Regions from separate parts of the Thermoanaerobacterium sp. RBIITD genome, predicted to be linked through region 2. Evidence: riboswitches for the same ligand, from Rfam matches in the RefSeq annotation. Region 2 holds a riboswitch; the other holds the start of a gene.
What was found. A riboswitch is a leader RNA that binds a small molecule or an ion and turns the genes downstream of it on or off. The one in region 2 is predicted to bind FMN.
Positions count from the first base shown of each region.

Region 1: linked by a shared signal. The riboswitch ahead of CPG45_RS02860 (ECF transporter S component) and the one ahead of ribD (bifunctional diaminohydroxyphosphoribosylaminopyrimidine deaminase/5-amino-6-(5-phosphoribosylamino)uracil reductase RibD) in region 2 are both predicted to bind FMN.

Region 1 is NZ_LT906662.1:585,624-594,448, reverse strand. It holds gene CPG45_RS02890 (Tex family protein) at 1-877, shown strand, start outside; gene prpE (bis(5'-nucleosyl)-tetraphosphatase PrpE) at 1,126-1,884, shown strand; gene CPG45_RS02880 (TVP38/TMEM64 family protein) at 1,909-2,598, shown strand; gene CPG45_RS02875 (amidohydrolase) at 2,832-3,989, shown strand; gene argF (ornithine carbamoyltransferase) at 4,054-4,995, shown strand; gene arcC (carbamate kinase) at 5,112-6,053, shown strand; FMN riboswitch at 6,146-6,272, shown strand; gene CPG45_RS02860 (ECF transporter S component) at 6,337-6,921, shown strand; gene tsaE (tRNA (adenosine(37)-N6)-threonylcarbamoyltransferase complex ATPase subunit type 1 TsaE) at 7,039-7,497, shown strand; gene tsaB (tRNA (adenosine(37)-N6)-threonylcarbamoyltransferase complex dimerization subunit type 1 TsaB) at 7,497-8,180, shown strand; gene rimI (ribosomal protein S18-alanine N-acetyltransferase) at 8,220-8,666, shown strand; gene tsaD (tRNA (adenosine(37)-N6)-threonylcarbamoyltransferase complex transferase subunit TsaD) at 8,678-8,825, shown strand, end outside.
Region 2 is NZ_LT906662.1:1,439,825-1,448,649, forward strand. It holds gene CPG45_RS06660 (2-isopropylmalate synthase) at 1-765, shown strand, start outside; gene leuC (3-isopropylmalate dehydratase large subunit) at 756-2,012, shown strand; gene leuD (3-isopropylmalate dehydratase small subunit) at 2,012-2,497, shown strand; gene leuB (3-isopropylmalate dehydrogenase) at 2,512-3,579, shown strand; gene ilvD (dihydroxy-acid dehydratase) at 3,585-5,252, shown strand; gene ilvB (biosynthetic-type acetolactate synthase large subunit) at 5,289-6,944, shown strand; FMN riboswitch at 6,982-7,094, shown strand; gene ribD (bifunctional diaminohydroxyphosphoribosylaminopyrimidine deaminase/5-amino-6-(5-phosphoribosylamino)uracil reductase RibD) at 7,165-8,253, shown strand; gene CPG45_RS06695 (riboflavin synthase) at 8,257-8,825, shown strand, end outside.

The DNA.
Region 1 (8,825 bases), 850 kb from region 2:
TATCAATGTAAGCTTAAGAGGAGCAATATCAATGGCGAGGAGGCTACAGGATCCGCTTGCAGAACTTGTGAAGATTGATCCAAAATCGATAGGTGTTGGACAGTATCAGCATGATGTAAATCAAAAAATGCTCGGTGAGGCACTAAATGGAGTTGTCGAGGATTGTGTTAATAGCGTTGGTGTGGATTTAAATACGGCATCTGTATCACTTTTAAAATATGTATCTGGAATAAATTCATCTATTGCTAAGAATATAGTTGAATATCGCAACGAAATTGGCGTATTTAAAGACCGAAAACAGCTGAAAAAAGTAAAAAGGCTTGGGGAAGCTGCGTTTACTCAATGTGCTGGCTTTTTAAGGATAATTAATGGCGATAATATCTTTGATTCGACAGGAGTTCACCCCGAAAGATATGAAGTATTAGATACACTACTTGAAAAGTTTAAATATAAAAAAGATGAATTAAATTCTAATAATTTGAGGGAATTTGCTCATAGACTTGAAGATTATGGGTTAAATAAAATCTCAGAAGAATATGAAATAGGCTTACCAACTTTAAAAGATATCGTAAATGAGCTGAAAAAACCCGGAAGAGACCCTAGAGAAGAGCTTCCAAAACCTATACTTATGTCAGATGTAATGACAATAGAACAGCTAAAACCTGGTATGGAGCTTATGGGTACAGTCAGAAATGTTGTTGATTTCGGATGCTTTGTTGATATAGGTGTGCACACTGATGGGCTCGTTCATATATCGGAGATGTCACAAAATTATATTAAACATCCATTAGATGTAGTATCTGTAGGTGATATTGTAAAAGTGAAAGTTCTTGATGTAGATATTGATAGAAATAGAATATCCCTTTCAATGAAATAAAAGGTGCATGTGTGTTTTATTATTACAAAATTTTGACATTAATTATAGCATAAAAAATTGACCATTGATTAGCAGGTGAGTAAAACAACCTGCTATTTTAAGTTTTATTGCAACTATTAAGTAATCTATATTATAATATAATTGATGTTATATTTTGTAAAAAATATAATGTTCATATAACTTATATATTACTTTTTTAAAAAGAGGAATAATAATAAAGAATATTATTTCTTTATGGAGGTATTAATTTGACGGCGTATGATATTATTGGCGATGTTCATGGATGTTATGATGAATTAATAAAACTGATTGATATGTTAGGGTATAAATTAAAAGATGATGTATATACGCACCCTAGTGGCAGAAAACTTGTTTTTCTTGGTGATATAACAGACAGAGGGCCGGATTCCGTCGGTGTCATAGAATTAGTTTATAAAAATGTAAAGAGTGGCAATGCTTTGTATATACCTGGAAATCATTGCAATAAACTTTATAGGTATTTTTTAAACCATAAAGTTAAGATAATACATGGACTTGAGACAACCGTTGCCGAAATTAATGAATTAAATGAGACAACAAGGCAAATAATTATAGCTCATTTTACTGAACTATACGAAAGTGCACCACTATACCTCATACTTGACAATAGAAAACTTGTCGTTGCACATGCTGGAATACGTGAAGATTATATCGGATACTATGGGAATAAGGTTAAACAGTTTGTCTTATATGGTGATATAACTGGTGAGAAAAATCTTGATGGAACACCAGTAAGGCTTGATTGGGCAAAAAGGTATAAGGGAAGTTCTTTTGTTGTTTATGGGCATACACCAGTTAAAGAGCCGCGATTTACAAATAAAACCGTAAATATTGATACAGGTTGTGTATTTGGTGGATACTTGACTGCTTTAAGATATCCTGAAATAAAAATAGTAAATGTAAAATCAGCTATGCCATACGATGAAAGTAGATTTAAAGACATTGATAATAATACAATGTTTATATAATAATAAAAATTGGAGGGTAATCCCGTGAAAAAAGACAAAAGAAAATTGATATTAAATGGGATATTGATAATTGCATTTATCTTCTTATTTGTGTGGATTTTGCTGACATATGGTAAAGACTTGACATATCTTTTAAAAAATCCAGTAAAATTTGAAAGATGGATAAAAAATTTCGGCACTGTTGGTATATTAATTTTTATTGCGATACAAATAATTCAGGTCGTGATATTTGTGATACCAGGCGAAGTAGTCCAGATTGCAGGCGGGTATCTCTACGGCACATTTTTTGGATCTATATATTCGATAGTTGGTATTACCATTGGTTCTTTAATATGTTTTATTGTTGCACGATTGCTAGGGTTTGACTTTGTAAGAAACTTATTATCAGAGGAAAAGCTAAATAAATTTGATTATATTATAAACAATGAAAAAGGCGAATTTGTATTATTTCTTTTGTTTTTTTTACCAGGACTTCCTAAGGATGCTCTATCATATATAGCCGGTTTAACACCTGTTAAATTCATTAATTTCTTTATAATAACACTTATAGCTAGATTGCCTGGGATTGTAATTTCGGCATATATCGGTGCAAACTTGGAAATTAAAAACTATACTATAGCTATAATAATCTCAATAATAGCGATATTATTATTTACTATAGGATTATATAATAAGGATAAGGTAATGAAAAAATTAAGAGATTATAATAAATGATGTTTACAATATCACGAATTTTAATATTATAGTTAGGTAGATGGAAAATAATATTATTTATGGCATGCACCTCTTCTCACAAGAAGGCTAATAAAATTATATCACATGTTGATAATCATTTCATGGATTTCATTTCATTGTATGATATAATATTTTTAAGATTCTTTTATCAAGAAAAATCATTTAATGGCGCAAAAATAACATTGCGCTTAAACACTGAGGGGGTATACATAATGTATCTTTTAAAAGGTGGAAAAGTCCTGACAATGGCAGGTAAAAATTATGATAAAGCAGATGTACTTATAGATGATGGTAAAATTCTTGATGTAGGTGAAGATATTATTGCACCACTAGATGCTGATGTGATTGATGTTACTGGTCTTACTGTTATGCCTGGTATGATTGATGCTCATTGCCATCTCGGAATGTGGGAAAATGCCATGGGATTTGAGGGCGCTGATGGAAACGAGGCAACGGATCCTATAACACCACAGATGAGGGCTATCGACGGGATAAATCCAATGGATAAATACTTTGAAGAAGCATACGAAGCTGGTGTAACGACTGCAGTTACAGGGCCTGGTAGTGCCAATGTAATAGGAGGACAATTTGCGGCGATAAAAACATATGGTAAAAGAATAGATGATATGATAATAAAGGCACCTGTAGCAGTTAAAGTTGCCTTTGGCGAAAATCCAAAGACGGTATACAATGAACAACATAAAATGCCGACTACAAGAATGGCTGTTGCAGCATTATTAAGACAAGAACTTATAAAAGCACAGGAATATATGGAAAATATGGAGAAGTATGCTGATGATGATGAGAAAAGACCTAGTAGGGATTTGGGACTTGAGGCTTTAGTAAAAGTATTAAAGCATGAAATACCTCTAAAGGCTCATGCCCATAGAGCTGATGATATATTTACGGCACTAAGGATTGCGAAGGAATTTAATGTTGATATAACACTTGACCATTGTACAGAAGGACACCTAATCGCAGATTATCTCGTAAAGGAAAATGCAAAAGTAATTGTTGGGCCATCTCTTTCTGAGAGGTCAAAGATAGAACTTATAAATCTTACATTTAAGACACCGGGAATCTTATCAAAAGCAGGCCTAGATGTGGCAATTATGACAGATCATCCGGTGATACCACTAAATTATCTACCAATATGTGCTGGACTTGCAGTAAAAGAAGGAATGGATGAGATGGAGGCTTTGAAGGCAATAACGATAAATCCCGCAAAGATTGTAGGTATATCTGATAGAGTTGGAAGCATTGAAAAGGGCAAAGACGCCGATATTGCGGTTTTTGATGGAAGCCCGATTGAAATAAAAACAAAGACTAAATATGTATTTATAAATGGTGAAATAGTATATAAAGCATAAAGTCTTTACTATGAATTATTAATAATATAAAATTAAGTAGATGAATACATAAGGAGGAAAATAAATGGCATTTAATTTAAAAGGCAGATGCTTATTAACATTAAAAGACTATACGCCGCAAGAGATAAGATACCTTCTTGACATTGCGAAAGAAGTAAAAGCTGAAAGAAGAGCAGGGATTGTTCATCAGAGATTTCTTGGTAAAACAATTGCGCTGATATTTGAAAAGCGTTCAACAAGGACGAGATGTGCATTTGAGACGGCTTTTGGTGAGGAAGGTGGATATCCAGTATTTTTGTCGACAGATGATATTCAGCTTGGTGCGAAAGAATCAATAGAAGACACTGCAAGAGTCCTTGGAAGGATGTTTGATGCAATAGAATTTAGGGGTTTTAAGCAAAGCACTGTTGAAGCACTTGCAAAATATTCTGGTATACCAGTATTCAATGGACTAACTGATGAATATCATCCAACACAGGTTTTAGCAGACCTCATGACTGTCGAAGAGGAGTTTGGATTTCTTAAGGGCACTAAGTTAGTGTTTGTCGGCGATGGAAGAAATAATATGGCAAATACATTAGCGATTGGGTGTGCAAAGATGGGTATGGACTACGTCATAAATTCTCCAAAGGAGCTATGGCCATCTGATGCATACATAAATGAAGTAAAAGAAATGGCAAAGGAGAATGGAGCTACTTTTACAATAACAGATGTACCTGGTGAAGGTGTAGATGGTGCACATGCTATATATACTGATGTATGGGCATCGATGGGGGAAGAAGCCAAACAGAAGGAAAGAGAAGCATTGCTAAGGCCATTTCAGGTTAATGAAGATTTAATGAGAAAGACGGGAAGAGATGATACTATATTCCTTCATTGTTTACCGGCGATAAAGGGTCAGGAAGTGACACTTGATGTAATAGAAGGAAAACAATCGAGGGTATGGGATGAAGCTGAAAATCGAAAACATACGATAAAGGCTGTAATGCTTGCTACAATGCTATAAATTTATAAGAAGATATCCGAGCAATATGTGTTCGGATATTTATTTTTCTACTATTCAAAACATGAATAAAATGATATAATGTAGAATGTTATTAATTGCTTATGTAGGAGGATAACATGGAGGAAAAAGTAGTTATAGCACTTGGGGGAAATGCTTTGCAGGATAAAAATACTCCGCCTACTGCGGAAGCTCAGCTTGATGTCGTTAAAAGGACAGCAGGATATATTGTAGATATAATAGAAAAAGGCTATTCTATCATAATAACACATGGAAATGGCCCGCAGGTTGGTAATATTGTAATACAAAATGAAACAGCTTCAAATGTAATACCTGCCATGCCATTTGATGTATGTGGTGCTGAAAGTCAAGGTATGATAGGATATATGATACAGCAATGCCTTGGAGAAGTTTTTAAGGAGAGAAATATAGATAGAGATGTTGCAACAATTGTTACACAGGTTGTAGTTGATAAAAATGATCCGGCTTTTTTGAAACCAACAAAACCAATAGGACCATTTTATTCAAAAGAAGAAGCCGAAATACTTAAAAAGTGCAAGGGCTATGAAATGGTAGAAGACAGTGGAAGAGGTTATAGAAGAGTAGTTGCATCACCTGACCCTAAAGAGATCGTAGAACTTAAAACGATAAAACTTCTTGAGAATAATGGTGTTATAGTAATAACAGCAGGTGGCGGTGGTATACCTGTTATTAGAGAAAATGGAAGCTTGAGGGGAGTTGCCGCTGTTATTGATAAAGACCTTGCATCTGAAAAACTTGCGGAGGATATAAATGCAGATATTCTTTTGATACTTACCGCTGTTGAAAAAGTCTATATCAATTATAAAAAACCTAATGAAAAAGCACTCGGTGAGATTTCTGTAGAAGAAGCACAAAAATATTTAGATGAAGGCCAATTTGTACCGGGTAGCATGTTGCCGAAAGTAAAGGCTTCCATAAGATTTGCAAAATCAAAACCTGGAAGAAAAGCGATAATAACATCATTGGAAAAGGCTTCTGATGCACTTTCTGGAAGAGCAGGGACTGTTATAAAAAGTTGATTGAATTAGAATTCTTAAAGGAAGGATAAAAATTATCTTGACAAAATGATATTTTTGTGAAAAAATATATGTTGAAATAAATAAATAATAAAGAATATCTTCAGGGCAGGGTGAAATTCCCGACCGGCGGTAAGCAAAAGCAAGCCCGCGACCCGCGGAAGCGGTGGACTTGGTGTGATTCCAAGGCCGACAGTAAAGTCTGGAGGAAAGAAGATTTTATTTTTATTGTGATACAAAATCCTGAAGATATATTCTTCAGGATTTTTGATATGGAGGGGTTATTATGGAGTATAGTAAAACAAGAGTAATAGTAACTGTGGGGTTATTGTCGGCAATTGCATTTGTACTTATGTACCTTGAGTTCCAGGTACCATTATTTCCCAGTTTTCTAAAATTCGATTTCAGCGATATACCACCGCTTTTAGCATCCTTTGCATTAGGACCCATATATGGTATTTTTGTAGAGATTGTTAAAAACGTAATACATTTACCTGTAAGCCAGACAGGTGGTATCGGAGAGATCGCAAATTTTATTGTAGGCTCAATATTTGTTTATACTGTAGGAACTATCTACAAGAAAAATAAATCGAAAAAAGTTGCATTAATTGCAATGCTGGTTGGAACAATTGCCATGGCTTTTGCAGGTTCAATACTCAATTATTATGTATTTTTGCCGTTATATCAAAAAATTATGGGATGGCCGCTAAGTGCCATTATCGGGATGGGAAAAACTGCCAATAGTCATATTGTTGATTTGAAGACACTCATATCATATGGCATATTTCCATTTAATATACTAAAAGGACTTGTACTATCGCTTATTACATTCCTTATATACAAAAAGCTTTCACCAATGTTGCATATGTAAATTAAGAATTATTTAAAATGGCGGATTTTATCCGCTTTTTTTATTGGCATACTATGCGTTTGATTTGTGTTATACTTGGTATATAATAATTGTATAAAATTTATGGTGGTGTAAAATATGAAAATAAAAATTGCAACAAAAAATGCTAAAGAAACCGAAAATTTGGGTGTTAAACTAGGAAAATTATTAAAAAAAGGTGATATAGTATTACTTTCAGGAAATCTCGGTACCGGTAAAACTGTTTTAACAAAAGGTATTGCAAAAGGTATGGGGATTTTAGATTATGTGACAAGCCCGACATTTATGATTGTGAATGAACATATGGGCAATACACCATTATACCATTTTGATGTTTACAGGATAGAGGATTATACGGAATTATACGATATAGGTTATGAGGAGTATTTTTACGGCAATGGTGTTTGTGTTATAGAGTGGCCTGAAAAAATAAAACCGCTTATTCCCAAAGAATATCTTTACGTACATATAGATTCAGGTTCTACCGATGATGAAAGAGTTATAGAAATTGCGCCTTGCGGGAAAAAGTATGAAGATATACTTAAGGAGATGAAATGATGAAGATACTTGCTATAGATTCTTCCTCAAAGACAGCCACCGTCGCTATTGTTGATGAAGAAGGTGTAATAGGTGAATTTTCAATAAATCATTTAAGGCATTCGGTAATATTAATGCCTATGATCGATGAAATACTTAAAATGGCTGAAACAAAAAAAGAAGAAATAACGCATATTGCAGTATGCGAAGGACCCGGTTCGTTTACAGGGCTTAGAATTGGAGCTGCTACAGCAAAGGGGCTTGCACAGGCATTGAGTGTACCTATTGTTGGTGTGTCTTCCCTTGACGGTCTTGCATTTAATGTTAGTGAATTTAAAGGCATAATATGCCCTGTTATTGATGCGTTAAGAGGCTATGTGTATACATCTTTTTATAGAGGTGGCAATGAACTTAAAAAGCTATCTGATACGATCCTCATGAAGGCTAAAGACTTACCTGATATAATTAAAAATTATAACTCAGATGTTATGTATATTGGTGATGGTGTTACATCATATAAAGAATTTTTAAATAAAAAATATGATTTTAATACATTTTTTGCATCATCTGTTGATAATATAGCTAGGGCATCGTCGATAGGTATTCAAGCTATAGAGAAAATCAAATGTGACGAATTAAACACATATATAGATTTTAAACCATATTATATAAGAAAACCGGCAGTTTTAGAAAACACTAAATAATAAATATTCTTTAAAAGTAATGAGGGGTTGAATTTATATATGTTGATTAATATTCGTTGCATGAAAAAATGCGATATTGATAAGGTTTTAGAGATAGAAAATTTATGCTTTTCAGTACCGTGGACAAGAGAATCTTTTTTAATGGAGATAACAAAAAATAAATGTGCACACTATATTGTAGCCGAAGTTGATGGCAAAACGGTCGGATATGGCGGTTTTTGGGTTGTTATTGATGAAGGCCATATAACAAATATTGCGGTACATCCTGATTTTAGAGGATTGGGAATCGGTTCTGCGATTGTCGAAGGACTCATTAATTTGGCAAAGAAAAAGGGAATCACCTCCATGACGCTGGAAGTTAGGGCAACAAACTTTATAGCACAATCATTGTATAAAAAATATGGATTTAGACCTGTAGGAAAGAGAAGAGGTTATTATCAGGACAATAATGAGGATGCAATAATAATGTGGAAATACGATATGTAAGGAGGTATTTTATGCATCAGGATTTACTTGTATTAGGAATTGAAACATCTTGTGATGAAACATCGGCGAGCATCGTCGAAAATGGCAAGTATGTAATGTCGAATGTAATATATTCTCAGATAGAAATACATAAAAAATACGGTGGTGTAGTACCTGAGA
Region 2 (8,825 bases):
GCATCTAGAACTGACTGGGATTTCCTCGTTAAAATATTTAGCGAAGTGATTGATTCAGGCGCTACCATCATTAATATACCTGATACAGTAGGATATGCGGTTCCAAAAGAATTTGGCAGCTTAGTAAACTATGTTAAAAACAATGTACCAAATATTGATAATGTGATAATAAGCGCACATTGCCATAATGACCTTGGAATGGCTGTAGTTAACTCCCTTGCGGCATTAGAAAACGGTGCTACTCAGGTTGAGGTTACTGTATGTGGAATAGGTGAAAGGGCTGGAAATGCATCTTTGGAAGAGGTAATAATGGCAATAAACACGAGAAAAGATTATTTTGATTTGTACCACAGTATAAACACTAAAGAGATATACAAAACATGTAAACTTGTCAGTGAGCTATCTGGCATTGCAATTCAGCCAAATAAAGCTATTGTGGGTGCTAATGCTTTTAGACATGAAGCTGGAATACATCAACATGGTGTAATAAATAATAAAGCGACGTACGAGATTATGAAGCCTGAAGATATAGGTATTTTAACAGATCATATAGCTATGGGAAAATTATCAGGGAGAAATGCTTTTGAACTTAAATTGGAAGAGATGGGTTATCATCTATCACATGAGGAGATTAACGAAGCTTTTCATAAATTCAAAGACTATGCGGATAATAAAAAAATTATAAATGACGAAGATATTAAATCGATTGTTGACGATGTTATCTTAAATTATAGAAATCTCAAGGAGGGAGAGTTTTGGGCTTAACACTCACACAGAAAATACTTTCAAATAAGGCAGGATATGAAGTTAGAGCTGGTGAACTCATTGAGATAGATGTAGACATGGTTCTTGGGAACGATGTTACATCGCCTGTTGCTATAAATGAGTTTTTAAAAATCGGTGCTAAGAGGGTCTTTGATAAAAATAAGATCGCACTTGTACCAGATCATTTTGTCCCAAATAAAGACATAAAATCAGCTGAGCAGGTTAATACTGTACGCAAATTTGCGAGAGAATATGGCATTGTAAATTTCTTTGAAGTAGGGAAAATGGGGATTGAGCATGCACTTTTACCTGAAAAAGGTTTGGTTTTGCCTGGTGATGTCGTCATAGGTGCAGATTCACATACATGTACCTATGGCGCAATTTCCTGTTTTTCAACAGGCGTAGGAAGCACCGATATGGCTTGTGCAATGGCGACTGGAAAAGCATGGTTTAAAGTACCGGAAGCTATTAAGTTCAATTTAAAAGGCAAATTAGATAAATGGGTAAGCGGAAAAGACGTAATTTTGTATATTATTGGTATGATAGGCGTTGATGGTGCGCTTTACAAATCGATGGAGTTTACAGGTGATATAAGTTCTTTATCGATAGATGACAGATTTACAATTGCAAATATGGCGATTGAAGCAGGGGCAAAAAACGGTATTTTTGATTATGACGAAATTACCGAAGAATATGTTAAAGGGAGAGCATTAAGAGAATATAAAATATTTAAGGCAGATGAGAATGCAGAATATAGCATGGTTTATGATATTGATTTATCAAAGATAGAACCGCAAGTGGCATTTCCGCATCTTCCTGAAAATACAAAACCGATTGATGAAGTTAAAGATATAAAAATAGATCAAGTTGTAATAGGTTCATGTACAAATGGTCGCATGAAGGATATGGAGATAACATATGAAATTTTAAAGGGGAAAAAGGTGCATCCGGATGTAAGGTTAATTATTTTCCCTGCAACGCAGGATATATACCTTGAATGCATAAAAAGAGGTTATATAGAAGAATTTATTAAAGCCGGTGCAGCCGTATCTACACCAACATGTGGGCCATGTCTTGGCGGCCATATGGGAATACTTGCAAAAGGTGAAAGAGCATTATCTACGACAAATAGAAACTTTGTTGGCAGAATGGGCCATACAGAGAGCGAAGTATACCTTGCAAGTCCTGCAGTTGCTGCGGCATCTGCAATTAAAGGGTATATAGTTAGCCCTAAGGAGGTAGTGTAATGGAAGGCAAAGCAATAAAATATGGTGATAATGTTGATACAGATGTAATAATACCTGCGAGGTTTTTAAATACTTCCGATCCAAAAGAACTCGCATCTCATTGCATGGAGGATATTGACAAGGACTTTAAGAATAAAGTTAAATCCGGAGATATAATGATTGTGGGTTATAATTTTGGCTGTGGTTCTTCAAGGGAACATGCACCGATATCGATAAAAGAATCCGGAATATCTTGTGTAATAGCTAAATCCTTTGCAAGAATATTTTACAGAAACGCTATAAATATTGGGCTGCCTATTTTAGAATGTCCAGATGCTGCATCAGTAATAGATGAAGGTGACATTGTTTCAGTTAACACAGAAACAGGTATAATAAAAGATATAACAAAAGGTATCGAATTTAAATCACAGCCATTTCCGCAATTTATAAAAAAGATTATTGAATGTGGCGGGCTTATTAATTATGTCAAAGAAAAGGTGACATAGAAAGGAAGGTAGAAATGTATAGGATAACTGTATTACCAGGTGATGGAATAGGTCCTGAAGTTATAGATGAAGCATTAAAAGTATTAAATGTAATATCAAATAAATATAATGTTAAATTCGATACTAAAAAATATCTTTTTGGTGGTATTGCAATAGATAAATATAATACACCATATCCTAAGGAAACTGAAGAGGCATGTTTGAATAGTGATGCAGTATTACTTGGGGCTGTTGGAGGGCCTAAATGGGATATGTTGGACGGCGATAAAAGACCTGAAGCGGGTTTATTGGCATTAAGAAAAAGCCTTGGAGTATATGCAAATCTAAGGCCTGCCACGCTTTTTAGTCCCTTGAGGGGTTCTTCACCTTTAAAAGATGAATTATTAAAAGATGGACTTGATGTACTTGTAGTAAGAGAATTGACGGGCGGTATATATTTTGGACCGAGAGGTACAGAGAAAACAGAATATGGTTACAAAGCATATGATACAGAGGTATATGATACAAAGGAAATAGAGAGGATAGCATATATCGCTTTTGAGATAGCTAAGAAGAGAAAGAAAAAGGTAACATCTGTTGATAAGGCAAATATATTGGATTCATCGAGGCTTTGGAGGAAGGTAGTAAATAATGTAAGCCAAAAGTATCCAGATATAGAATTAAATCATCTCTATATAGACAATTGTTCGATGCAGCTTATAAAAGACCCTTCACAATTTGACGTGATACTTACATCAAATATGTTTGGAGATATATTAAGTGATGAAGCATCACAGCTTACAGGATCCATAGGTATGCTACCATCTGCAAGTCTAAGAGGCGATAAAGTCGGATTATATGAACCTGTACACGGTTCTGCACCAGATATAGCAGGGACAAAAAAAGCTAATCCCCTTGCGACTATTTTGTCATTGGCGATGATGCTTGAATATTCTTTTGATATGGTAGATGCTGCAAAAGACATTAGGCAGGCAGTAAATAATATTTTGGAGGATGGGTATAGAACGGCGGACCTTGGTAAGGGAAAGATACTTAATACACAAGAGATGGGTGATATTGTTGTTAAATACTTAAAGGAGTGATTTATATGCTAAGTGATAACATTAAAAAGGGACCTGAAAAAGCACCACATAGGTCATTATTATATGCACTCGGTTTTACAGATGAAGAAATAGAAAGGCCTATTATCGGTATTGCCAACTCAAAAAGCGAAATCATTCCAGGCCATATGAATCTTGACAAAATAGCAGAAGCCGTAAAGGCGGGTGTAAGAATGGCTGGTGGTACACCTGTAGAGTTTTCTACAATTGGTGTTTGTGACGGTATTGCTATGAATCATAAGGGAATGAAGTATTCACTTGCATCAAGAGAGTTAATAGCAGACAGCGTAGAAACAATGGCAATGGCACACGGTTTTGATGGCCTCGTTCTCATACCAAACTGCGATAAAATTGTTCCTGGTATGCTTATGGCTGCTGCAAGGCTTAATATACCATCAATAATTATTAGCGGGGGGTCAATGCTTGCTGGTACATACAAAGGAAATCCATATGATTTAAGTTCAATGTTTGAAGCAGTTGGTTCCTTAAAAGCTGGGAAAATAACCGAAGAGGAATTGCACGACATGGAGATGGCGGCATGTCCAACATGTGGCTCATGTTCCGGAATGTATACTGCAAATACAATGAATTGCCTTTCAGAAGTCTTAGGGCTTGGTTTACCTGGAAATGGAACAATACCTGCGGTATATTCTGAGAGAATTAGGCTTGCAAAATATGCCGGTATCAAGGTCATGGATCTTTTAAAAAAAGATATTAAGCCGAAAGATATATTGACAAAAGATGCTTTTATAAATGCATTTTGTGCAGATATGGCACTTGGAGGTTCTACAAATACGGTTTTGCACTTAAAAGCGATAGCACATGAAGCAGGTGTTGAGATTCCGTTGGAAGAGATAAATGTTATTAGTTCAAAAGTTCCGAATCTTTGCAAATTGAGTCCGGCTGGTAAATATCATATTGAAGACCTGTACCATGCTGGTGGTATATCAGCTCTGTTAAATGAATTGTCAAAATTAAGTATCCTAAATACAGAGTGCATAACAGTTACTGGAAAAACTCTCGGCGAAAATATAAAAAATGCCGTTATTAAAAACTATGATGTTATACATTCCATTGAAAATCCTTATAGCAAAACGGGTGGTCTTGCAATATTATATGGTAATATCGCTAAAGATGGCTCTGTTGTAAAAGCATCAGCAGTATCAAACGAGATGCTCCAACATTCTGGTCCTGCAAGAGTTTTTGACTCTGAGGATGAGGCGATTAAAGCGATATATGAGGGAAAAATAGAAAAAGGCGATGTCGTCGTTATAAGATATGAAGGGCCAAAAGGCGGTCCTGGGATGAGAGAGATGCTAAGCCCTACATCGGCACTTGCTGGCATGGGCCTTGATAAAGATGTAGCATTAATAACAGACGGAAGATTCTCCGGTGCGACAAGAGGTGCCTGCATTGGTCATGTATCACCGGAAGCTATGGAAGGTGGAGAAATAGCCCTTATAAAAGATGGGGACATCATAGACATTGATATACCTGGAAGAAAGCTAAATTTAAGAATAAGTGACGATGAACTTAAAGAAAGGTTGAAAAATTTCAAAAAACCGGAGCCAAAGATAAAAACAGGTTATATGGCGAGATATGCCAATGAAGTCACGTCGGCAAGTACAGGTGCAGTTTTTGCGGAAGTTAAATAGATTTATTTACTGTTACATTGGAAAGGAGGCATGTTGATGATTTTAAAAGGTGCACAGGTTATCATTGAAGTATTAAAAGAGCAAGGTGTCGATACACTGTTCGGTATTCCCGGTGGCTCAGTTATTCCACTTTACGATGCATTATATGATTCAGACTTAAATCATATCCTTGCTACACATGAGCAAATGGCTGCACACATGGCAGATGGATATGCAAGAGTAACGGGAAGAGTCGGTGTGTGTATAGCTACATCAGGACCTGGAGCAACAAACTTAGTCACTGGTATTGCAAATGCTTATATGGATTCAATTCCTATTGTTGCAATAACAGGTCAGGTTGCAACAAATCTAATAGGGAAGGATTCCTTCCAGGAAGTTGACATTGCCGGTATTACGATGCCTGTGACAAAGCATAATTTTATAGTAAAATCTCCAGATAAATTAGCTGACACATTAAGAGAAGCATTTTACATTGCACAAGAAGGAAGGCCAGGACCTGTTTTAGTTGATATACCAAAGGATATCCAGACAGCAAATATCAATTATATCAAGCGAAAAGATTTTTATGTAGAGGAAAAAAAGCATAGTGTTAATGAAGAGGATTTAAATAAAGCGATTGAACTAATTAAATTGAGCAAAAGGCCTGTAATATTTGCGGGTGGCGGTGTAATATGGAGTGAGGCATCAAAAAGCCTTTATGATTTTGCTAAAAAAGCTATGATTCCGGTTGCCAGTTCCCTTATGGGACTCGGATGTTTTCCTGAAGATGACGAACTTTCACTTGGACTTATAGGGATGCATGGAAGCCGTTATGCAAATATGGCGGTTTATAAATCAGACCTTATTATAGCAATAGGTTCGAGATTCAGTGATAGAGTTGCTGGAAAAGCAGGAGGTTTAGCACCTGATGCAAAAGTTATTCATATTGATATAGATCCAGCTGAGATAGGAAAAAACATCGATGTTGATGTTCCACTTGTTGGTGATACAAAAGAAGTATTAGTACTTATTAATGATAGGATCGAAAATATAAACCATAATGAATGGATGCAAGAACTTTTGACTATAAAAGAAAAAAATGTATTTAGATATAAGGATGACGGTAAATTAAAGCCTCAATGGATTATTGAGAAGATACAAGAAATCGGAAAAGATAATCTTATAATGGCGACAGAAGTTGGTCAGAATCAGATGTGGACAGCACAATATTTCAAATTTAAAGAGCCAAGGACATTTGTGACATCGGGCGGACTTGGCACGATGGGATTTGGACTTCCGGCTGCAATAGGTGCACAAGTAGGAAATCCTAAGAAGCGCGTTGTCAATATTGCTGGCGATGGCAGCATCAGAATGAATATTCACGCTTTTGAGACTGCGGCTATATACAATATACCAGTGATTACAATTATTCTTAATAATCAGACACTAGGAATGGTAAGACAATGGCAAAAACTCCTTTTTAATAAAAGATATTCAGAGACAGATTTGAATCCAAATCTTGATTTTTCAAAAGTAGCTGAAGCATTAGGAGTAGCCGCAAAAAGAATTTCTACAAAAGAAGAGTTTGAAGGTGCTTTTGCAGAAGCTATAACATATAATAGACCATATGTTTTAGAATGTATGATAGACAAAGATGAGATGGTGCTGCCGTTTATTCCAGCTGGTGGTACAGTTGAAGATACGATAGGGTAGTATTTAAATTTAGTTTATGATATAATATATAAAATCGAATAACCTTCAGGGATTGGTGCAATTCCATACCGGCGGTAAAGCCCGCGAGCCTATGGCTGATCTGGTCAAATTCCAGAGCCGACAGTATAGTCTGGATGAGAGAAGGTAGTTATACGCATTTAATTTTAAGAAAAGCCCTGAAGCTATGATTTCAGGGCTTAATTTTTATGGGGTGTTAATTTTGGAACAATACATGAAAAGAGCTCTTGAGCTTGCTAAATTAGGATGGGGATATACAAATCCTAATCCACTTGTTGGAGCGGTAATCGTAAAAGACAGTAGAATAATCGGTGAGGGTTATCATGAGTATTTTGGCGGGCCACATGCAGAAATAAATGCAATAAAAAATGCAAAAGAAGATGTTAAAGGTGCTCAATTATATGTAACATTAGAGCCTTGTTGTCATCATGGGAAAACGCCACCGTGTGTCGATGCAATTATAAAATCAGGGATTCAAGATGTCTATATAGCTATGGAGGATCCTAATAGCTTTGTTTCTGGGAAAGGGATAAAGTATCTTAAAGAGGCAGGCTTAAATGTATATACAGGAATTTTAAAAAACGAAGCGCAAAAATTAAATGAAATCTTTATAAAGTATATCACAACTAAAATTCCTTATGTGATTTTAAAATCTGCAATGACTGTTGATGGCAAGATTGCAACAACTATTGGTGATTCTAAATGGATAACAAACGAAAAATCAAGAGAGCATGTCCATATGTTAAGAGGACGTGTCATGGCAATAATGGTCGGTGTTAATACGGTAATCAAAGATAATCCATACCTTACCGCGAGAATAAGAGGGTTAAAAAGTCCTACAAGGATTATAATCGATAGCCAAGGAAGAATTCCATTGGATTCAAATGTTTTATGCGATAGATCGGCAAAGACTATAATTGCAACAACTAAAAAAATGCCTGTGGATAAAATAAATAAATTAAGGAATTTGGCTATCGACATTATAATTGTCGATAGCATAGATGGAAAAGTGAATTTAAAAGAATTAATAAAAGTACTTGGAACTATGGGCATAGACAGTGTACTTATCGAAGGAGGAGGAACATTAAATTACTCGGCTTTAAAAGAAGGAATAGTCGACAAAGTCATGTTTTATATAGCACCAAAGATTATAGGTGGTAGTAATGCGTTAACACCCGTAGAAGGAAATGGAATTGATTATATAAAGGATGCGATAAAGCTTAATGATATAGAGATAACAAAGTTTGATGATGACATACTTATAACCGGATATATTGAAAAGTGGGTGTGAATTATGTTTACAGGAATAATAGAAGAGGTTGGCAAAGTCAAAAGATTACAACATGGTGATTTCACTAAATTAATAATAGAATGTGAAAAAGTCATAGATGGTACAAAAGTTGGAGATAGCATAGCTGTAAATGGAGTATGTCTTACAGTTACAAATATAGATAAAAACTTAATTACTGCGGATGTAATGCCGGAAACATTAAAGTCAAGCAATTTAGGAAGCTTAAAAAATGGAAGTATTGTTAACCTTGAAAGAGCGTTAAGTCTAACAGGGAGGCTTGGAGGTCATATTGTAACAGGTCATATAGATACAACAGGTACTATAATCAATAAAATTTTGGACATGAATGCACATATATTTAAAATAAGCATTGATGAAAGATACTCAAAGTATGTGGTAAGTAAAGGAAGCATAGCTGTTGATGGTATTAGCTTGACTGTTGTTGAAGCATCTATGAATTATTTTACAGTATCAATAATACCTCATACAGAGTCTTATACAACACTTAAACATAAAGGCGTAGGAGACAGTGTCAATATAGAAGTGGATATATTAGCAAAATATATAGAAAA